Regions from separate parts of the Massilia sp. 01N410 genome, predicted to be linked through region 2. Evidence: predicted binding sites of a transcription regulator. Region 2 holds the regulator's gene; each other region holds the start of a gene.

What was found. Region 2 encodes FNR, which switches genes on or off when oxygen is low (the NO sensors DNR and NnrR bind a similar motif). Its sites were predicted from a motif close to TTGATNNNNATCAA; they were not measured.
Region 1: the regulator FNR is predicted to act here: its motif matches at 2,522-2,535, upstream of AC1DOP_RS00070 (hemerythrin domain-containing protein).
Region 3: the regulator FNR is predicted to act here: its motif matches at 1,481-1,494, upstream of AC1DOP_RS23520 (CehA/McbA family metallohydrolase).
Region 4: the regulator FNR is predicted to act here: its motif matches at 2,025-2,038, upstream of cqsA (alpha-hydroxyketone-type quorum-sensing autoinducer synthase).

What each region holds. Positions count from the first base shown of each region.
Region 1 is NZ_JBFTRV010000001.1:11,456-16,819, forward strand. It holds gene AC1DOP_RS00060 (exonuclease SbcCD subunit D C-terminal domain-containing protein) at 1-1,131, opposite strand, end outside; gene AC1DOP_RS00065 (winged helix-turn-helix domain-containing protein) at 1,250-2,485, shown strand; gene AC1DOP_RS00070 (hemerythrin domain-containing protein) at 2,710-3,357, shown strand; gene AC1DOP_RS00075 (DUF349 domain-containing protein) at 3,452-5,364, shown strand, end outside.
Region 2 is NZ_JBFTRV010000001.1:218,609-223,972, reverse strand. It holds gene AC1DOP_RS01025 (formate dehydrogenase) at 1-188, opposite strand, end outside; gene AC1DOP_RS01020 (TorD/DmsD family molecular chaperone) at 197-832, opposite strand; gene AC1DOP_RS01015 (DUF2474 family protein) at 957-1,079, opposite strand; gene cydB (cytochrome d ubiquinol oxidase subunit II) at 1,079-2,086, opposite strand; gene AC1DOP_RS01005 (cytochrome ubiquinol oxidase subunit I) at 2,095-3,522, opposite strand; gene fnr (fumarate/nitrate reduction transcriptional regulator Fnr) at 3,721-4,491, shown strand; gene AC1DOP_RS00995 (GNAT family N-acetyltransferase) at 4,701-5,162, shown strand; gene AC1DOP_RS00990 (EthD family reductase) at 5,187-5,364, shown strand, end outside.
Region 3 is NZ_JBFTRV010000023.1:42,416-47,779, reverse strand. It holds gene AC1DOP_RS23520 (CehA/McbA family metallohydrolase) at 1-1,404, opposite strand, end outside; partial or broken gene ilvA (threonine ammonia-lyase, biosynthetic) at 1,650-2,645, opposite strand; gene ilvB (biosynthetic-type acetolactate synthase large subunit) at 2,642-4,393, opposite strand; gene AC1DOP_RS23505 (Lrp/AsnC family transcriptional regulator) at 4,469-4,954, shown strand; gene AC1DOP_RS23500 (outer envelope protein) at 4,958-5,364, opposite strand, start outside.
Region 4 is NZ_JBFTRV010000019.1:78,730-84,093, forward strand. It holds gene AC1DOP_RS21895 (response regulator) at 1-549, opposite strand, end outside; gene AC1DOP_RS21900 (sensor histidine kinase) at 551-1,921, opposite strand; gene cqsA (alpha-hydroxyketone-type quorum-sensing autoinducer synthase) at 2,108-3,346, shown strand; partial or broken gene AC1DOP_RS21910 (class I SAM-dependent methyltransferase) at 3,443-4,099, shown strand; gene AC1DOP_RS21915 (DUF2156 domain-containing protein) at 4,096-5,112, shown strand; gene AC1DOP_RS21920 (fatty acyl-CoA reductase) at 5,116-5,364, shown strand, end outside.

The DNA of each region.
Region 1 (5,364 bases), 210 kb from region 2:
GTCGAGGCTGAGGGCGGCGTCGATGCCGGCGGCGGTGACGACCTTGCGGGTCGGCTCGATCTTCGCCAGGCGCACCGGCTTGCCTTCCAGTGCCGCCTCGACCTGGGCGCGCAGGCTGGGTTCGGGACCGTCCAGCAGCACGCGGACTTCCAGGTAGGGCTGTTCGTGCAGCGGAAGCTCGGGCAGGTCGAGGCCGACCAGTTCCGCGATCACCTGTTTCAGGGGCGCCGGCTGGGCCGGCACGCGCAGCAGTTCGACCGCGCGCGGCACCGGCAGCGGCACGATGTCCTTGGCCTTGCCGCCGTCGAGGTCGATGCGCAGCACCTGGTGCTGGTAGCCGATTTCGGCGAAGGAGAGCGGCAGCGGGCTGCCGCAGTAGCGCAGGTGGTCCTGCTTGCCGACCTTCTGCGCCAGGTGCAGGTGGCCCAGGGCGGCGTAGGCGATGCTGGGGTCGAACATGGACGCGGGCAGGGCTTCGGTGCCGCCGATCAGGATGCGGCGCTCGGAATCCGGCGAGGAATCGCCGCCGGTCATGTGGCAGTGGCCCATCGCCAGGATGGCCTCGCCGTTCGAACAGCGGCTGCGCGCCAGCTCATAGGCCCGCTGGTAGAGCAGGGCGATGCCGGACAGGTAGGCGTCGACGGCAGGATTGTCGCCTTCGCGCTCGGCGGCCTCGATGCGCGGCACGTCGCCCGGACGCAGGAAGGGGATCGCCACGCACCAGGCCTTGACCGCGCCATCGCGGCCGGTCAGCGGCACCACTATGCGCTCGACGTCGATGCTGCCTTCGGCATCGCGCAGCACGTGGCCGACCACCCTGGTGCCATGGGCCTCGAGCAGGGGACCGGGCGCTTCCAGGCGGCCCGGCGAATCGTGGTTGCCGGCGATGATGACGATGTCGAGCTGCGGCGACTTGGCGCGCGCCTGCTGCAGGAAGCGGTAGAGCTGGCGCTGCGAGGCGGCCGACGGGTTCGAGTTGTCGAAGATGTCGCCCGCGATCAGCAAGGCATCCACCTGCTCGGCGACGATGGTGTCGAGCAGCCAGTCGAGGAAGCGCTGGTGTTCGTAGGTCCGGTCGAAGTTGTGCAGGGTCTGGCCGAGGTGCCAGTCGGAAGTGTGCAGCAGCCGCATGGATGTCTTACAGGAAGGTGGGTGAGCCAGGGCGCTCACTATAGCGCAGACAGTGTGGCGCTGACAAAAGTTCTACGACGGATGAGCAACATGGCAATAGCTCAAATAAAATGGGCGAATGAGCGAACTTACTCTTGGCATCGGCGCCGCGCGCGCCCTACACCTCGCGGCCCAGGCCATGCTGCAGCCCCGCCGCGCCCGCGCCACCAGGGACGACGTGCTGGCCGCCATCCGCCGCATGGGCGTGCTGCAGATCGACACCATCAGCGTGGTCGCGCGCAGCCCCTATCTGGTGCTGTGGAGCCGCCTGGGCGACTACGATCCGGTCTGGCTCGAAACCTTGCTGGCCGAAGGCAAACTGTTCGAATACTGGGCCCACGAAGCCTGCTTCGTTCCGATCGAGGATTATGGCCTGTACCGCCACCGGATGCTCGACCCGCATTCGATGGGCTGGAAGTCCGGCGCGTCCTGGATGAAGGGGCATGCCGAGCAGGTCGACAGGGTACTCGAGCACATCCGCCTCAATGGCGCGACGCGGGCGGCCGACTTCGAGCGCACGGACGGCAAGAGCGGCGGCTGGTGGGAGTGGAAGCCCGAGAAGCGATCGCTGGAAGCCCTGTTCACAGCCGGCAAGGTGATGGTGGCGCGGCGCCAGAATTTCCATCGCGTCTACGACCTGGCCGAGCGCGTGCTGCCCGGCTGGGACGACAGCCGCGCGCCCGCCATCGAAGAAGTCAGGCGCGAATTCGTGCTGCGCGCGGTGAAGGCGCTGGGGCTGGCCAGGGCGGCCTGGGTCCCGGATTACCACCGCACCCGCGCGCCGCACGTGGCGCCGCAGGCGCTGGCGGACGAGGGCCTGCTGCTGCGCGCCCGCGTCGATGGCTGGAAGGATCCGGTGTTCGTGCATCCCGACCATGCGGCGCTGCTGGAGGAGGCTGCGGCGGGGCGCCTGAATCCGACCGTGACCACCTTGCTGTCGCCCTTCGACCCCATCGTCTGGGACCGCCGCCGCGCGCTGGAACTGTTCGGCTTCGACTACCGTCTCGAGTGCTACACCCCGGCGGAGAAGCGGCAGTACGGCTATTTCACGCTGCCGGTGCTGCGCCGCGGCCAGCTCATCGGGCGCATCGACGCCAAGGCGCACCGCGCGGCCGGCGTGTTCGAACTGAAATCGGTGGCGCTGGAGCCCGGCGTGCGGCCGAGCGAGCGCCTGCTGCGCGACCTGGCTGCCGCGGTGGCGCGCTGCGCACGCTGGCATGGCTGTCCGGCGGTCGAGGTGGGGCGCAGCGATCCCGACGAGGTGGCGGCGCAGCTGCGCGCGATATTTTTCTTGCCCGAGAGTATCGCTGCCTGAAGTCTTCCTGCCGTGCTGTTCAGAGGCGGGTGCCGTTTGAGCCAGATCAAACCCGCCTCCAAAACCCGTCCGTACACTAGGTGCTCTTTCAGGCCGATGAACAACGATACGGGACACCCCTTCCTGCAGGCCTGTTCAAAACATACGCCTCCCATCGAAGCTTCCTGCTCGACCTTGCCGGTCAGGCTGAGCTTTGTGTCGGCGAAAAACTGAGCGGAGACCGAATGCTGACGTCAACTTACACCCTCGTTGCCTTGTCCGTGGAGCAGACCACCGTTCGCTCGGCGCTGCAGTCGCTTGCGCGCGAGCTGCATTCCCTGCCGGACGATGACGGCATCCTCATACCCTCCCAGACGGCCCGGTTGTGCGCCGGGCTGCGCCAGGTGGTGGACGATTGCCACTGGCGCAAGCTGGACAAGTTCCTGGTGCCGGCCCTGCGCCGCGCCACCGAGGCCGCCGACGGCCTGCTGCTCGACCTCGAACAGCTCAGCCAGGCCGCCATCGACTCGCTGGCGGCGGCCGAAGGCTGCGTCGACGCCGGCGCGCGCGGTGTCGACCGCGGCGGCTTTTGCGAAGCCGTCGAGCGCTGCATCGCGGCCCTGCGCTGCCGCCTCGAGCGCGAGGAACACGAACTGTTCCCGCTGGCGCGCAGCCTGGTGCGCGGCGAGGCCTGGTTCGCGATCGCCAACCAGATGCTGGCCCACGACGCCGTCGCCCGCGAGCGTCGCGGGGAGGTCAGGCACGGACGCGGACGCGGACGGCCGGAGGCGGTGGAAGCCCGCCATCCCCTGTACGAGCCGCACGGGCATGGACACGACGGGCCGGGGCCGGAATTCGGGCGGCGCCACGCCATGCTGTCGCTGCTGCACTGAAGCCTGGCCGGGCGGCGGACCGCACGCGCCAGTCCGGTGGCGCGAGGCCATCAGGGTTTTGTTATGATGGCGATTTTGGAAGTGCGATTTCATCATGTTCGAGTTCCTATTCAAGCGGCCGGGCGACAACAAGCCCGGCGACAAGCCGGCTGGACAGGGGGCGCAACCGGAACAGGCGGCCTCCTCGGGGTCGGGCTCCAATGCGGCCCCGCAGCGCGCGCTGCAGGCCGAAAAGCTGAGCCGGATCCAGGGCGACGAGGCCGCCGCGGTGGAATTCATCCTCCAATGCGAATTTTCCGAGCTGCGCCTGGCCGCGGCCGAATTCGTCCATGGCCCCGAGTTGCTGGAGCGCGTCCATACGGCGATGCGCAATACCGACCGCCGGGTTGCCAAGCTGATGCAATCGCGCCTGGATGCCCACCGGCATCGCGAGTCGGAACGGCGGCGCGGCGAAGCGACGCTGGAGCAGGCGCGCGGACTGCTCAAGGACGAGTTGCTGACACCCAACCATGTTGCCGACCTCGACCGCAAATGGACGGTCATCGCCGCCCCGGAGCTGCAGGAAGAATTTGCCGGCGTGCGCGCCGCGCTGGCCCAGCGCCTGGAAGCCCAGGTGCAGTTGCAGCGCGCCATGATCGACCGCCTGGCCGCGCTGCGCCGGCTGCCGGGCGAGCCGCTGTCGTCGGACGAACTGGCCGCCCGCCTGGAAGCCCTGACCCGGGAGCAGGCCGAAGCCCTGCAGGCAGCCGAACATCCCTCGCTGCCGCGCAGCCTGGTGGCCGAATTCGGCCTCGAGGCCCAGAAGCTGCAGGCCAGCCTGCATGAAATCGAAGCCGGCCGGGCCGCGCTGGCGGCGCGTGAAACCTTCATTACCGAGCAGCAGGCCAGGCCGGTGACCGAACTGAACGCCGACGCGCTGCGCAAGGAATGGCATCGCCTGCCTCAACTGGCGCAGCCGGCCCACCGCGAGGCCGCGGCCGCGCTGCAGCAGCGCTTCGACGCCCTGCTGGCGAGCCTGCCGCAGCCGGAAGCGCGCAAGCCGCGCGAGCCCAAGGAATCTCCCAAACCGAAAGAAGCGAAAGAGCCGGGCCGCAGTCGTGGCGCCGATCAGCATTTCCTCGACATCATGGATGCGATGGAGGCAGCCCTGCAGCAGGGTTCGCTGGGCACGGCGGCCGAGCTCGACAAGTCGCTGAAGGAAGCGCGTGAGAAGGGCATGCGCTTGACGCCGGCCCAGTCCGACCGCCTGGCCCATGTGCGGGCCGAACTCAAGCGCTTGTCCGACTGGGCGCGCTGGGGCGGCAATGTGTCGCGCGAAGAACTGATCAAGACCGTGGAAGCCTTGCCGACGCAAAACCTGGCGATGAGCGAACTGGCGAAGAAGGTCGGCAGCATGCGCGAGCGCTGGAAAGCCCTCGACAGCCTGTCCGGCGCCGCCCCGAAAAGCCTGTGGGAGCGCTTCGACGCCGCCTGCACCGCGGCTTATGCGCCGGCGGCGGCCCACTTCCGCCACCTCGCCGACGAGCGTCACGCCAACGCCGCGCGCGGCCAGGCCCTGATCGACGAGGCGAATGCCGAGATCGGACGCCTGCAGTCCGGCGAGGCCGAGTGGAAACACGTGGCCGGCACCGTGCAGCGCCTGCGCATGGCCTGGAGCCACCTGGGCGCCATCGACCGCAAGGACAAGAAACGCCTCGACGCCCTGTTCACCGATGCCCTGAATACCCTGCAGGGACCGCTTGAAGAGCAGCGCAAGGGCGAGATGGCGACCCGCGAGGCGATCATCGAGGAAGCCGCCGCGATCGACCCGCACGACCGCCACGCGATCGACATCATGCGCGCCCTGCAGCAGCGCTGGCAGGAGCATGCGCGCACCTTGCCGCTCGAACGCAAGAGCGAGCAGGCGCTGTGGCAGCGCTTCCGCTCCGTCTGCGACGAAGTGTTCCGGCGCCGCAAGGACAGCATGCACGAGGCGGACATCGAACGCCGTGCCCACGAGGCGGCCAA
Region 2 (5,364 bases):
TGGTAGTAACGGCGGATGTGTTCGGTCTCGTGGTAGCCCTTGGGTTTGGCCGGCGGCTCCGGGGCCGGCGCGGGTGGCGCGGCCTCGGCGGCGCCGGCGCGGGCGGCCACCACGGCAAGGGCGCCCAGCGGCGCGGCCTTCAGCAGGCTGCGGCGGGCGGGGTCCGGAACTTTGTCGTTATCTGCCATGGCGATCCTCATGCGGCAAGGGTTGCGTCGGCCGGCTCCCACACCCTGAAGGCATGGGCTTCGACCGCCAGGAAGGCGCCGGCGAAGGCGGCGACCACCCGGTAGAAATTGGCGGGTTCGGCGCCCGCGATGGCGGCCACGCAGGCCGCGTACCAGGGCTGGATGTGGGTGACGAACAGCTGCTTCTGCTCCAGCAGCGGCTGGCGCGCGATGCCCGGTGCGCCGGTGATCAGGACCCGCATGGTTTCGCACAGGGCGCCCAGGTGGTCTTCGAACTCGCCGACGCCCCGCGCGCGCGCGATGCGCAGGCGCGCCAGGTCCTGGCGCAGCCCGGCCAGCGGAAAGTCGTTCATGTGGCCCGTCAGGTAGAAGGAGCCATAGGGATTCAGGAGCGGGGTGCCGGTGCTGATGAAGAGGTTCGCGAATTCCTCGGACACCGCGCTGGCATCGACCACGCTGGCGGCCTGGGTCAGCTTCAGCCACGCGTCTTCGAGCGCGCGCCCTGCCTCGTCCTCGCCGTCGGCGGCGATCGGGTCGGCCGCCGCCAGGGCAGCCAGCAGGACATCGTCGGGCGGTGCCAGCATCAGGCGGGCGATCAGGGCATAAAAATCGGCCCTGGCCTGGTCTTCGTCGGACACGGGCATCGAGATCGTTTGAAAAGACGTGGCTTCCTGCGGCACTGAGCGGTTCTCCCGTTAACAAATCTGCACTGAAAGTGTAGTCCCGGGGAACCCAAAGGGCGCGCACGGTTGAACTTCTTCGCCTTTTCTATTTCATGCCGGCCGCGTGCATCAGTACCCGCAACAGCCAGGCGACAGCGCCCAGCGCCGCAACACCGAGCAGCCAGAGGCCGAGCATCCAGCCCAGCCTGCGCATCCAGAGCGTATTCATCAGTGATAACCCTCCGTGTCGACCACCTTGCCTCGGAACACGTAATACGACCACCCCGTATAAGCCAGGATCAGGGGCAGCACGATCAGGGTGCCGATCAGCGCGAAGCTCTGGGTGGCCGGCGGCGCGGCCGCTTCCCAGATCGTGATCGCGGGCGGCACGATGTGCGGCCAGATGCTGATTGCCATGCCGATATAGCCGAGCAGGGTCAGCGCCAGCGCGGCGATGAAGGGCTGGCGGTGCGGATCGCGCTTGAGCGACCACAGCAGCCAGAACGCCGACCCGGCCACCAGCAGCGGCACCGGCGACAGGATCAGCAGGTTCGGGAAGCTGAACCAGCGCGCGGCCACCTGGTGCTGGGACAGCGGGGTCCAGATGCTGACCACCACCACCGCCGCCAGCAGCAGCAGGGCAAAGGGCCGCGCCAGGGCGACCATGCGGCGCTGCAGTTCGCCCTCGGTCTTCATCACCAGCCAGGTCGCCCCCAGCACCGTATACGCGATCATCACGCCAAAGCCGGCCGCCAGCGGAAACGGCGCGAACCAGTCGAGCGGCCCGCCGGCATAGCTGCGTCCCGACACCGGAATCCCGGACAGGAAGGCGCCCAGCGCCACGCCCTGGAAAAAGGCCGCCGCCATCGAGCCGCCGGTGAAGGCCAGGTCCCAGATCGGCCGTTCGCGGTCATTGGCCTTGAAGCGGAATTCGAAGGCGACGCCGCGGAAGATCAGGCCCAGCAGCATGAAGATCAGCGGCAGGTAGAGGCCCGGCAGGATCACGGCGTAGGCCACCGGGAAGGCGGCCAGCAGCCCTTCGCCACCCAGCACCAGCCAGGTTTCGTTGCCGTCCCAGATCGGCGCCACCGAATTCATCATCGCGTCGCGGTCGCGCCTGGCCGGGACGAAGGGGTAGAGCATGCCGATGCCGAGGTCGAAGCCGTCCAGGATCACGTACATGAACACGGAGAAGAAGATGATGCCGGCCCAGACCGCGGTGATGTCGATGTCCATGTCCATGTTCACGTCATATTGTCTTGGTTGGCGGAGGCATCGGCCTCCGGCACCGACAGCGGCCGCGCCGGCGTGCGTCCCCTGCCCGGCCCGCCTTGCGGGATGCGCGTGGTATCGAAGGCTTGCGGCCCCTTGCGCACCAGCCTCAGCACATAGGCGATGCCGACCCCGAACACAAAAAAGTAGGAAACCACGAACAGCGCCAGGCTCAGCGCCACCGGCCCGGCGTCGATCTTCGAGGCGCCGTCGGCGGTGCGTAGAACGCCATAGACGATCCAGGGCTGGCGCCCGACCTCGGTGGTGATCCAGCCGGCCAGCACCGCTACCAGACCCGCCGGCCCCATCCACATGGCCATGCGCAGGAAGCCGCGGCTGTCGAACAGGCGCTTCCTGAAGCGTAGCCACACGCCCCAGGCGCCCAGCGCGATCATCAGCAGGCCCAGGCCCACCATCACGCGAAAACTCCAGAACAGGATCAGGGAATTCGGCCGCTGGTCGCGCGGAAATTCCTTCAAACCCTTGATCTGGCCGCCCCAGGTATGGGTCAGGATCCAGCTGCCCACGCGCGGGATGCCGATGGCGAACTTGGTTTCCTCGTCCTCCATGCTGGGTATGCCGAACAGCAAAAGTGGCAGGGGCTTGTCGCCCTCGTTTTCCCAATGCCCCTCGAGGGCGGCGATCTTGGCCGGCTGGTGCTTGAGAGTGTTCAGGCCGTGCATGTCGCCGACCACGGCCTGGATCGGCGCCACGATCAGCACCATCCACATCGCCATCGACAGCATGGTGCGCACCGCCTCGCTCCCCCGTCCCTTGAGCAGATGCCAGGCCGCCGAGCTGCCGACGAACAGCGCGGTCGACAGGAAGGCCGCGATCGACATGTGCACCAGCCGGTAGGGGAAGGAGGGATTGAAGACGATCTTGAACCAGTCGACCGGCACCATGCGGCCGTTGACGATGTCGTAGCCCTGCGGCGTCTGCATCCAGCTGTTCGAGCCGAGGATCCAGGTGGCGGAAATCAAGGTGCCGAGCGCGACCATGCAGGTGGCGAGGAAGTGCAGCCCGGGCCCGACCCGGGTCCAGCCGAACAGCATCACGCCGAGGAAGCCGGCCTCCAGGAAGAAGGCGGTGAGCACCTCGTAGGCCAGCAGCGGCCCGGTGATGGCGCCGGCGTATTCGGAAAAATAGCTCCAGTTGGTACCGAACTGGTAAGCCATCACGATGCCGGAGACCACGCCCATGCCGAAGTTGACGGCGAAGATCTTCAGCCAGAAGTGATAGAGATCGACGAAGACCTGGCGCCTGGTCTTCAGCCAGCACAGCTCGAGCACGGCCAGGTAGCTGGCCAGGCCGATGGTGATGGCCGGAAACAGGATGTGGAACGACATCGTGAACGCGAACTGCAGGCGCGCCAGGTCCAATGCCGCCAATCCGAACATGAGTCCCCTCCGCTATTGTCGTGTACGGAATCTAGCACGTGCTGAGCCGCGCACGATTGGCGCAGTAGCGATGCCTGGCCGCGTTCAAAATGCCACGGAGTATGATCAGGCGTCGAGGAAGCCCCGGCTTTGCGAACGCAAGCTCGGCATGGGGCCGTATAATCCGGGGTATTGACATCCATTCGCATCCTTTATCCGATGATCCAGGCCATCTCTTTCCAGAGCGACGACAAGCCGCTGAACGTTCCCGCGCTCAAGGCCAGCTGCTCGGCCTGCAGCATGCACCAGCTGTGCCTGCCGATGGGCCTGGAAGACGCGGACATCGACCGCCTCGACAAGATCATCGGCCGCCGCCGCCGTCTCGAGCGCGACGAAGCCCTGTACAAGATGGGCGAGCCCTTCCGCAACCTCTACGCGGTGCGCTTCGGCCACTTCAAGACCTACCAGGTGAATGCGGCCGGCGAGGCGCAGATCACCGGTTTCCAGATGGCCGGCGAACTGCTGGGCATGGATGCGATCAGCGCCGACCGCCACCACTGCGACGCCGTCGCGCTGGAAGACAGCGAAGTCTGCGAGATTCCCTTCACCAACCTGGAAGACCTGTTTGGCCAGGTGCCTGCCCTGCTGCGCCACTTCCACCGCATCATGAGCCAGGAAATCACGCGCGAGCAGAACGTCATGCTCCTGCTCGGCAATATGCGCGCCGAGCAGCGCTTCGCCGTCTTCCTGGTGAACCTGTCGGCCCGCTACGCCGCGCGCGGCTATGCGGCCAACAGCTTCCAGCTGCGCATGTCGCGCGAGGACATCGGCAACTACCTGGGGCTGACCATCGAGAGCATCAGCCGCCTGCTGTCGCGCTTCAAGAAGCTTGGCCTGCTGCAGGTCGACAAGCGCGAAGTGACCCTGCTCGAACCGGCGCGGCTGAAGGCGATGGCGGCCGGGACCGAGCAGTGCAGTCCGATGGCGTGATCAACTAGCCTGTTGGATTGCTTCCGGCTTTTGATCGGCCGGTGCGGCTTCCGGCGCGACGACGTTGCCGTCGACGACTTGCACGACCATTTGTTCGCCTTGCGGGGCCGGGGCCAGGCAGTTGTATTTCAGGCACTCCCCTCGACAATAAGATCCAGTGGGTACATGCTGGTCGTCCGGCGTAGGCCAAGCACAAAACGGAGGTCGACATGACGACAAGTAACTTAGTTGAAGAACTCTCGGGCGCTCCATCCCGCCATGGGCTTCTTCAGGACATTGGCAGCTTGCGCGAAGGCCGAACCCGGCTCGATCTGGATGGGTTTCGATTCGATCCGATACGCAAGCTTCCACTCTATGTCTTCAATCTCGTCGACGACGACGGAGCTCTTGTCGGCCAGTATCACTTTGCACCGGGCGCGCCGGAAGCGGTGGGAGAGATCGGCAACGCCGGGGGATACGTGGATGAAGCGTACCGGAACAGAGATCACAGCAAAGACGCCATCAAGGCCTTGGGCGAGCTGGCGTCGCGACACGGAATGGACTCGTTCATCATCACCTGCCCGAAGGACAACGAGGCCGCGCGTAAAGCCCTGGACCAGGTCGGCGTAGAAATGGCGAATCGTGGCGACAAACTCTGTTTTTACGAAATTCCGGCATCGAAATCGAACTGAAGCAACCACGACGAGGAGACAGAGATGATCAAGGTGAGCGTGATGTATCCCAACGGCCCGGACGCCCGTTTCGACGACGACTACTACCGGGAGCGGCACATGCCCATGGTGAAGGAACTGATGGGCGATGCTTTAATGTACTACACGATCGACAGGGGAATGGCCGGCGGTGCGCCGGCGTCGAACGCGCCCTACATCGCCA
Region 3 (5,364 bases), on a different contig from region 2:
GTGGCCGTTGGCGGTAAATACGATCTGCGATGCCTTGTCCATGGTCGCGAACACGCGCCGCGCCCTGAGGGTGTCGATGAAGCTGTCGCGGGTCAGCGGCACGCCGTTCGGGACCAGCACCGCGGTGCGGTTGGTGTATGAGCTGCCCCAGTTGGCGCAGTGGTTGTCCTGGTTGCTGCTGAAGGCCACGTGGTAGCCCGCTTCCAGCAGCTTGTTGCAGGCCGCCTCGAAATTGCTGCGGCGGGTCTCGCCCTCCTTGTCGTTGGTGGAGAAGGCCGAGGTGTTCATCACTTCGCACAGCGCCATCGCCTCGTCGCCGTCCGCCGTCCAGGCCAGCGGCACGCCGCCGACCTTGAACTGGTCCTTCAGCGCCGGGTGGTTGAACTGGCCGATCCAGCCCTGCTTTCGCATCAGCGTGTACAGCGCGCCGTAGTCGCTGCGGCTGCTGAGCGTGTCGGCCAGCAGCTCGCCCTTGCCGTTCTTTTCCCAGCCCAGCAGCTCGTCGCTGTTGAAGATGTTCAGGTGGCCGCCGTTGCTGATCACGCCCCACTCCATGCCGTACAGGGCCAGGAAGTCCGGATGCTGCTCGTTGAACGCGCGCGCCATCCCGAGGCCGGACTGGTACAGCGCCCTGGCCGCGGCCGGATCGGCATCAAGCTTGGTGCCGTCCGAGCCGTCGTACATGTGGTTGTGCTCGGAGACCATCAGCATGTCCAGGCCATGCTCGCGGGCGTAGGGAAAGGCGGTATCCGGACCGAAGGGCGCGGTCTGCGGGTCCTGGGCACCCTTGCAGTTATCGAGGGCGGCGCCGCCGTCGCTGTGGCTGGTCTGGCTGTGCAGGTTGCCGTAATAGACCGTGAACGGCAGCGCACCCGCCGCCGGCGCCGCCTGCAGCACCTTGCGCCGGCCCGGCATGGGAGAAAAAGCCGGCAGCGCGGGCGCCGGCGGGTTGCCGACGGCGATGTCCCAGGACTGCTCGACCGCTTCATCCCCGGCCGTCGCGTGCAGGCGCACCCGGTACACGCCGGGCGCAGGCAGTCCCTTCGCCAATTTACCCTGCCAACGCACCGGCACGTCGACCGGCCGCCCGGTCAGGTTCGCCTGCCCCTGCCAGCGCGCCACTTCGCGGCCGTTCGGCGCCATCAACTCGAGGCGCCAGTGCACGCTGCGGCGGCCCTGCAGGCCAGGGTAATCGAAGGACAGGCGGAAGGTGCGTGATTCGGCGCCGCGGGCCTCGCCGCGATAGGGCGCGTCCAGGGTCGCCTCGAATTCCTGGTGCTCGTGCGGCGCCGGTGCAATGCGCTGCGCCGGAGCGGCAGCGGCCGCAAGGTGGAAGAAGCTGGCCGCTGCGAAGACGAGGCAGCGGGACCAGGCCAGGGAAGGGATAAGGGATGAGGTTATCATGATGCAATTTTTGCAATTGCATCACTCCTTCACCTTGATCCTCGGATCATAACGATATAAAATTGTTATTAACTAATTGACAAAAATAAAGTCAGCTGGAATATCTGGTTTGCAATGCTTTCACGTCATTGCCGCGAAAACGGGAATGAGGGCTCAACAGCCAACAGGCCGTACTTGGTTCTTCGACTGATCTACCAGCTTGTTCTTCGCAATCCACGGCATCATCGGGCGCAGCTTGTTGCCCACCCGTTCGATCCGCGCTCGGCCACGTAGCCCAGGCGGTCGAAGTCGATGTTGGCGCCGCCGGCGACCGCCACCAGGGTCTGGTCCCGGACCGGCGCGCCAGCCAGCGCGGCACGTTCCACATAGGCCTGCAGCCCGGCCACCGCCAGGGCGCCCGCCGGCTCGAGCACGCTGCGCGTCTCCTGGAACACCTCCTTGATGGCCGCGCAGACCTCGTCGGTACCGACCAGGACGATCTCGTCCACGACCTGCCTGGCGATGCGGAAAGTCTCTTCGCCGACGAGCCGGACGGCGGTCCCGTCGGAGAACAGTCCGACTTCCGGCAGCGCGATGCGCTCGCCCGCCGCCAGGCTGCGCGCCATCGCATCGGAATCGACGGTCTGCACGCCGACGATCCTGATGTCCGGCCGGCAGGCCTTGACGTAGGCGCCGATGCCGGCGACCAGCCCGCCGCCGCCGATGGCGACGAAGATCGCATGGATCGGGTCCCGGTGCTGGTGCAGGATTTCCATGCCGACTGTCCCCTGGCCGGCGATCACATCCGGATCATCGAAAGGATGGACGAAGACGAGCCCCTGCTCTTTTTCAAGCGCGGCCGCGTGGTCGTGGGCATCGGTATAGGAGGTCCCGTGCAGGACGATGTCGACGCAGGGACCGCCGCGCCTTGCCACCGCATCGATCTTGATCCTCGGCGTGGTGGTCGGCATCACGATCAGCGCCCGGCAACCCAGCCGGGCCGCCGCCAGCGCCACACCCTGGGCATGATTGCCGGCGGATGCGCAGATCACGCCGCGCCGGCGCTGCGCCGGCGACAGCCTGGCCATCTTGTTGTAGGCCCCGCGCAGCTTGAAGCTGAAGACGCTCTGCATGTCTTCGCGCTTGAGGCAGATACGGTTGCCCAGGCGCTGGGAGAGCGAGGGCAGCATGTCCAGCGGCGTCACGCCCGCGACCTCATACACTTGCGCGCCCAGGATGCGCTTCAGGTAGCCGGCCGTCATCGGCCGCTTTCGTAGGTCCGGTCTTTCGACAGCATGACTTCGTGGTGTCCGCGGCCAGCCGGAATCATGGGGAAGCAGTTCTCGGCCTGTTCGACCACCACGTCGAGCAGGAAAGGACCTTCCGACGACATGCACTCGGCGATCGCGTCGTCGAGCTCGTCCGCCCTGGCGACCCGGCGCGCCTGCCATCCGAAGGCGCGCGCCAGCGCCGGGAAATCCGGCAGGGCCTCCGCATAGCTGTGGCTATAGCGGGCGCCGTGATGCAGTTCCTGCCATTGCCGGACCATGCCCATGCAGCCGTTATTCGACAGCACGACCTTGATCGGACAGCGATGCTGCACGGCGGTGGCGAGTTCCTGGATGTTCATCAGGATCGAGGCGTCGCCGCTCACGCACACGACCGTCTTTTCCGGATGCGCGATCTGGGCGCCGATCGCGGCCGGGATGCCGAAGCCCATCGTCCCCGCGCCGCCCGAGGTCAGCCAGCGCCGCGGCCCATCGAAGGGAAGGTATTGCGCCGCCCACATCTGGTGCTGGCCGACGTCCGTGGAGACGATGGCGTCCCGTCCGTCCAGCGCGCCGGCCAGGGTCTTCATCAATTGCTGGGGGACGATCGTCGGCGACGTGGCGGCAAAGCCGAGACAGTCCACGTCCCGCCATGCCTGGATGCGCTGCCACCACGCGTCCGTGGACGCGACCTCGGCCTGCATGGCGGCGAGCTCGCGCTCCAGGGCCGCCAGGACCGCGTGGCAATCGCCCACCAGACCGACGTCGGCGCGCACGATCTTGCCGATCGATGCCGGATCGATGTCGATGTGGACGATGCGCGCGTCAGGACAGAATTGATCGAGCTTGCCGGTGACCCGGTCGTCGAAGCGCGCCCCCACGCAGACCACCAGGTCGGCCTCGTGCATCGCCAGGTTGGCTTCCAGGGTGCCGTGCATGCCGAGCATGCCCAGCCACCGCGGATCCGATGCCGGAAAGGCGCCGAGTCCCATCAGGGTCAGCGTGCACGGCGCGTTTTTCATGCGCACGAGGTCTGCAAACGTGGCGCAGGCCGCGCTGCCGGAAGCGGTCAAGCCTCCGCCGCCGTAAAAGACGGGACGGCGCGAACCGGCGATCAGCCTGGCCGCCTGTTCCAGCAGCGCACCCGGAATGTCCGGCACCAGGGACTGCGGGACGGACGGCGGGCTTGCGGCCAGCGAGCGCGGCGCGGACACGGCGACTGGCTGCAGCTGGACATCCTTCGGCACGTCGACCAGCACCGGCCCCGGGCGGCCCCGGGTCGCCTGCCGGACCGCGGCGCCGACCATGTCCACGATCTCGTCCGCGCTGCGGACCTGGGCATTCCATTTGGTGACGGTGCGCGAGATGCCGAGCGCATCGCACTCCTGGAAGGCGTTCGTGCCGATCAGGTTCGTGGCGACCTGGCCGCTGATGCACAGGACCGGCACCGAGTCGCACAGGGCGTCGAGCAGGCCGGAGGTGGTGTTGGCCATGCCGGGTCCCGAGGTGACGAACACGACGCCAAGGCGGCCGGTCGACCTCGCATAGCCCTCGGCGGCATGCACCGCCGCCTGCTCGTGCCTGACGAGCACATGGCGCAGCCGCGGTTCGAGGTACAAGGCATCGTAGAGGGGAAGCACGGCGCCGCCGGGATAGCCGAAAACGGTATCGACGCCGGCGTCGATCAGGCAACGCAGCAGCAGCTGCGCGCCGGTCAGGGTGGGGTCCGAAGGAGTTCTCATCCTTAAATTTTATCGACGCAGCCCCTGAAAGTGCTTCATAATTTCCATCATATTCGAGAAAATATGGAAAAATTTATGGAAACGAGCGACTACAACGGAAAATCTTTCGACCAGCAGGATCAAGCGATCCTGCGCATCCTTCTCGAGGACTCACGCACGCCGCTGCAGGAGATCGGCAAGGCGGTGGGGCTGTCGACCACCTCCTGCTGGAACCGCATCAAGCGCATGACCGACTCCGGCGCCATCCAGGCTTATACGGTGAAGGTGGACCTGGCCCAGATCGGCTACCAGGACACGGTGATCGTGCAGGTGACACTGGGCAGTCACAGCCAGGAGACCTTGAATGAGTTTGCGCAGGCGCTGGAATCCATCCCCGAAGTCCTGGAAGCCTTCCTGATTTCGGGCGACTACGATTACTTCATCCGGATCGCGGTCAAGGACACGCGCGACTATGAAAGGCTGCTGAGGGAGCAGCTGTACAAGATACCGGGTATCCGCCACAGCAAATCGAGCTTCGTGCTGCGGACGCTGAAGAAGGCGGATACCCCGTTGACGCGCTGAGGATCAGAAGTGGTATTCGGCGCGCACCATCGGCGTGCTGGCGCGCTGGCCGCGGTTGCCGGTGGTGGCCGCGGTGTTGCCGAACTTGTTGTTCCAGAACTGGTATTCGAGGCCGACGCGGAAGCGGTTCTTCGGCTGGCCGAAGCGGCTGCCGAGGTCGTACATCAGCTGCATGTCGAGATTGGTCTCGGCGCCGGTCCCGTTGCCGACCTCGTCGCGGCCCTTGGCGGCGATGTAGTTCAGGTAGCCTTCGAAGGACCAACCCGGCATCCAGCTCTCCGGCACCGGGATGCCCCAGCTGGCCGAGAACATCGGGTGGTAGTCGTAGGTGTAGCGGCTGCGGACTTCCGAGATCGGCGGGAAGGCGCCGCTCGGCGCATTGCTCTCGCGGAGCAGCAGGATGCCGGTAC
Region 4 (5,364 bases), on a different contig from region 2:
CATGCGCAGCGCTTCCGACTGGGCCAGGAAGAAGCCCTCCTGCAGATGGGTGAGTTCTTCCTCCAGGCGGTCGAGGGCGTGGGCGTCGCTCTTGCGCACGTAGCGGTCGATCAGGCCGCGGTTGAAGGCTTCGATCGCGACCCGCTCGTCGGCGACCCCGGTCAGCAGGATCTTCCGGCACGGCAGGTCGCGCACCGCCTCGCAGAACTGGATCCCGTCCATGCCCGGCATCGCGTAGTCGACCACCAGCACCGAGGGCGTCAGGAAGCGCTGGGCGTGGCGGCGGATGCCGCATACCTGCTCGACGTGCAGGGCGATGTTGTAGGGCTGGGGCGCGAAGGTATAGGTGTCGACGCTGGGCGACAGCAGTCCGGCCAGGGCGGCGGGCGCGGCGCCGTGCTGGCGCAGCCAGGCGGTGGCGGCGGTGGTGTCGCTGAAGCCGATGCTGGGGAAGCTCGGGCCGAGCTGGAAGCGCAGGCTGTGCAGGAAGCTGGGACTGTCATCCACGAGGACGGTCATGGTGGGATGCTGGTAGATCGGCAGGTTCATGCTAAGCCTCGTTGACTCGTTCGACTCGGTCGTTGATTGCACGGGGAGGACGCGGCGTCGTGGACGCGTCGGCGGCGCGCCGCGCCGGCGGGAACTCCAGCGCGAACACCGTGTACAGGTCCTCGCGCGAGCGGCAGCGGATCTTGCCGTGCCAGGCATGCACGATGTCCTTGCACAGCGCCAGGCCGATGCCGGCGCCGGTGTTCGCCGGGTAGGAATAGAAGCGCTCGAAGATGTAGGGCAGCTGGCGCGCCGGGATGCCGCAGCCGCTGTCCATCAGCAGCAGGCGCGGGCGCTTGCGGGCGCCGTCGACGATGATCCGCACTTTCCCCTTGCCGGCGCGCTGCAGGGCCTTCAGGGCATTCCGGAGCAGGTTGAGCAGCACCACCGAGGCCAGTTCCTGGCGTCCGCGGAAGGCGAAGTCGCTGCGCACCACCACGCTCACCAGGCGCCGCTGCTCCCCGCTGACGAAGGGATAGCGGCCGATCACGCCGTTCACCAGCTCGGCCATCGATACCCGCTCGTTGGGCGCCAGTTGCTGGTTCATGGCCGCTGCCGACATCAGGAACAGGTCGATCATCTGGTTCATGTGGCGCACCTCGAAGCCGATCCGCTCCAGCGCTTCCGGCACGCCTTCTTCCGCGCCCGGTATCGCCCTGGCGATCCCGCGCACGTTGGCGGAGATGCTGATCAGGGGCGTGCGCAGTTCGTGCGAGACCATCGCCAGCGCCTGCGCCATGCCGGCCAGCTTCTCGCTCGCCAGCAGCCGGCGCCCGATCTTGGTAAGGGCCACGATCACGATCGTGAAGACGTAGATCGGCGCCTGCTCCAGCACCAGCGGCAGGGCGTGGAAATCGCCGCTCGCGTTCGGATCGCCCAGCACCACGTACAGCAGGCAGGCGGCCAGCGCGCCGGCGCTGCAGGACAGCAGCGCCCACAGGGAATCGAACTGGAACAGCAGGATCAGCGCCAGCAGCAGCGATTCGCCCCACACTGCCGAGCCGTGGTTCATCAGGAACATGTAGCTGAAAAAGAAGGGCATCACATAGGTGACGCTGATGAACTCATAGGGACGGAGCCAGTTTCGCTTGATTTTGCGCGGGAACAATAATGCTGGAAGGCATAGAACAAAACCGAGTATCCGCAGGCCCGGGCTCTCGAACTTTTGTGGGAACCACATTGTCCAGATGAGGTAGTACGCCGGCATGCCGATGCAGCCGACCCATGCGAGGAAATGCAGCCGCACCACGGCATGCTCGTGCAGCTGGTCCTGGCGCAGCAGCCACGCCAGCAAGGCGGGGCGGGTCAGCCGATAACGCATCCTGATCGGCGCACTGATGTTCGCGATGCTCCTGTACAGCAGATTCTTCACTCGGCAACTCCCGGTCGTCGACCGTCTGTTTTCGATCCTTGTCACTTAACAATTGATCTCACGCAATTGTTGGTTGAGCTTGAAGGAAACTGCTCAGTTCAGATTGATCTCGGTCAAGAGTGCGTCGAGAAGCCGAGCCGAATTTTTGCGTATGGACACAATGAAATTTTTCCTGGAGATAAAAAAATGACACTACTGACCAAAGCCCAAAACCATGTCCGCCCCGCAGCCCTGCGCATGCCCGCCTTCGTCACCCGCCGGATGGACGAACACCACGTGAACCGGATCGAACAGCTCATGGGCGGCGAGCACGTCCATGTGTGGAAGCGCCAGGGACCCGGCGCGGTCATGTTGGCCGGTAACGATTACCTCTGCCTGGCGAACGAACCGGCGCTGCTCCAGGCCCAGGTGCGCGCCCTGCAGGGCAAGGCCGGGCAGAACCTGATGTCGGCCGTCTACCTGCAGGCCGGCAGCCGGCAGCACCGGCTGGAAGAGAAGTTCGCCGACTTCATGGGCGCCCAGCAGACGGTGCTGGCGCAATCCGGCTGGGCCGCGAACGTCGGGCTGATGCACAGCATCGCCGAGCCGGGCGTGCCGGTCTACCTCGACATCATGGCGCATGCCTCGCTGTGGGACGGGGTCCAGCTGGGCGGGGCCAGGGCCGTGCCCTTCCTGCATAACAATATGGAGCACTTGCAGCGCCAGTTGAACAAGCACGGCGCCGGCGTGATCGTGGTCGACGCCCTGTACAGCACCGACGGCAGCCTGGCGCCGCTGCACGAGGTGCTTGCCCTGGCCGAGAAGACCGGCAGCGTGCTGGTGGTCGACGAATCGCATTCGCTCGGCACCCACGGTCCGCGCGGCGCCGGCCTGGTGATCGCCGCCGGACTGGAAGACCGCGTGCACTTCCGTACCGCCTCGCTGGCCAAGGCCTTCGCCGGCCGCGCCGGCATCATCACCTGTTCGAGCCGCTTCAAGGGCTACTTCCTGTCGGAGTCGCGCCCGGCGATCTTCAGCTCCTGCCTGCTGAACCACGAGCTGGCCTGGTTCGACGCCGCCATCGATTTCGTCGAGCAGGCCGACGTCCGCCGGGCCGGCCTGCGCCGCATCACCGAGGAAGTGCGCAGCGGCCTGGAACGGCTCGGCTACTGCGTCGACGAGGGCAGCGAGCAGATCATCGCGCTCGAAGTGGGCACCGAGCCGAAGACCCTGGTGCTGCGCAAGGCGCTGGAAAACCGCGGTATCCAGGGCGCGGTGTTCTGCGCCCCGGCCACGCCCAAGAACCGCGCGCTGGTGCGCCTGACCCTGAACTCGGGCCTGACGAAGCGCGAGATCGCGAAGCTGCTGGACGCCTGCGCCGACATGCGCGACGAGGTCGACCTCGAGAACTGGACCTCGACCGTCCGCCGGCGCCGCGTGCACTGACTCGGAAGGCCAGGAAGTTGGCTCCTAAAGGCAGGCACAAAATCGTGGAGGGCTGACGCTTTCGCTTACGCTTATACAAAAGACAAGAAGGAGACAAGCGTGAGCGACAAATACAGGCTCGTTGGGCCGATCTACGACTGGCTGAGTGCCTTCTACAGCGGGAAGTCGATCCATAAGTGCAAGGTGGCGATGCTCGATCGCCTGCAGCCGGGCGACCGGGTGCTGTTCGCCGGCGTCGGCCACGGCAGGGATGCGGTCTACGCGGCGGGCCGCGGGGCCGAGGTCACCGTGGTCGACCTGTCCGAGACCATGCTGAGGAAGTTCCAGGCCAACCTGGCGAAAGAGGGCGTGCAGGTCTCGATCCGCCAGGTCCACAGCGACATCATGCAGGTGGAGGAGTACGAGCGCTACGACATGGTGGTGGCCAACTTCTTCCTCAACGTCTTCCACGAGGACATGATGGTGAAGGTGCTGCAGCACCTGATCCGCCTCGGCCGGCCGGGCGCGCGGGTGGTGGTGGGCGACTTCTCCTTCCCGACCGGGAACGTCCTGAGCCGGCTGGTGAAGACCCTGTACTGGTATGGCGCGGTCGGCTTCTTCTGGCTGTTTGCCGGGAACGCCTTCCACAATATCTACAACTATCCCGAGTGGATGAAGAAGCTCGGCCTGCGGGTGCAGGAGCAGAAGCACTACAAGCTGCTGCTGCTGGACTGCTACTGGTCGGTGCTGGGCGAGAAGCCGGACCTCGCATGAGCGACGCCGCTCTCGCGCTCACCCGGCCGCTCGCTCCGGCCGACGCCGACGCCCACGCCGAGCTGGCCAGGCGCGTGGCCTGGCTGAAGGAATATGGCAGCCACCCGATGTCCTTCTCGACCATGCAGCCGGACATGGCCTACTTCGAGCTGCCGGGCGCCGGCTACATCGCCTATGCCCAGTACTGGGGCATGCAGTTCGCGCTGGCCGATCCGGTGTGCGCGCCGGAGCAGCGCGCAGTGCTGATCGACCGCTTCCTGGAGCGCTTCCCGCACGCCGTCTTCGTCCAGGTGAGCAAGGCGGTGGTCGACCACCTGCACGGACGCCACGGCTATTACGGCACCCAGTTCGGCAGCGAATCGAAGATCGAACTCGCGGACTGGAGCCTGCGCGGCGCGCGCAAGCAGATTGTCCGCACCGCGGTCAACGGCGCCAGGAGCCAGGGCATCGAGATCCGCGAGGGCGGCTTCGACCATGAGGTCAAGCGTATCTCGGAAGCCTGGATCCGCACCCGGCGCTGCAAGAACAACGAGATCCGCTTCCTGATCCGGCCGATGATCATCGACTACCGCGAAGGCACGCGCTACTTCTACGCCTACGATGCCGAAGGCGAGGCGGTCGGCTTCATCTTCTTCGATCCGATCTACCGGGACGGCCGCCTGGCCGGCTATGTGCCGAACATCTCGCGCTCGTCCGCCAACTTCCGCCAGGGCCTGTGGTACGCGCTGATGGCGCATGCGCTGGCGGTGTTCCGGGAAGAGGGCGTGCCTTACGTGGACCTGGGCCTGGTGCCGCTGCAGGTGGATGCCGCGATCGAAGCCCAGGAGTCGAGGGTGCTGCGCGCCACCATGTCGCTGATCCGCGAGCGCATGGACTTCCTGTACAACTTCAAAGGACTCGAATTCGCCAAGTCGCGATTCCAGGGCCGCATCGAGAAGACCTACTGCTGCCACCGCAACGCCATGCCGGCGCTGGCGATGACGGCCATGTTCCGCCTCACCCGGATCATCTGAACCATGACCAACGAATTGAGCGTGCCGGCCGCCTTGTCCGGCAAGCGCATCCTGCTGACCGGCGCCACCGGTTTCCTGGCCAAGGTGGTGCTCGAAAAGCTGATCCGATCGGCGCCGGAGGTGAAAGGCGTGATCCTCCTGATCCGCGGCGGCGAGGCCGGCAATGCGCGCGAACGCTTCCAGCGCCAGATCGCCACCTCTTCGATCTTCGATACCCTGCGGGCCGAGCGCGGCGCCTGGCTGGAGCGCTTC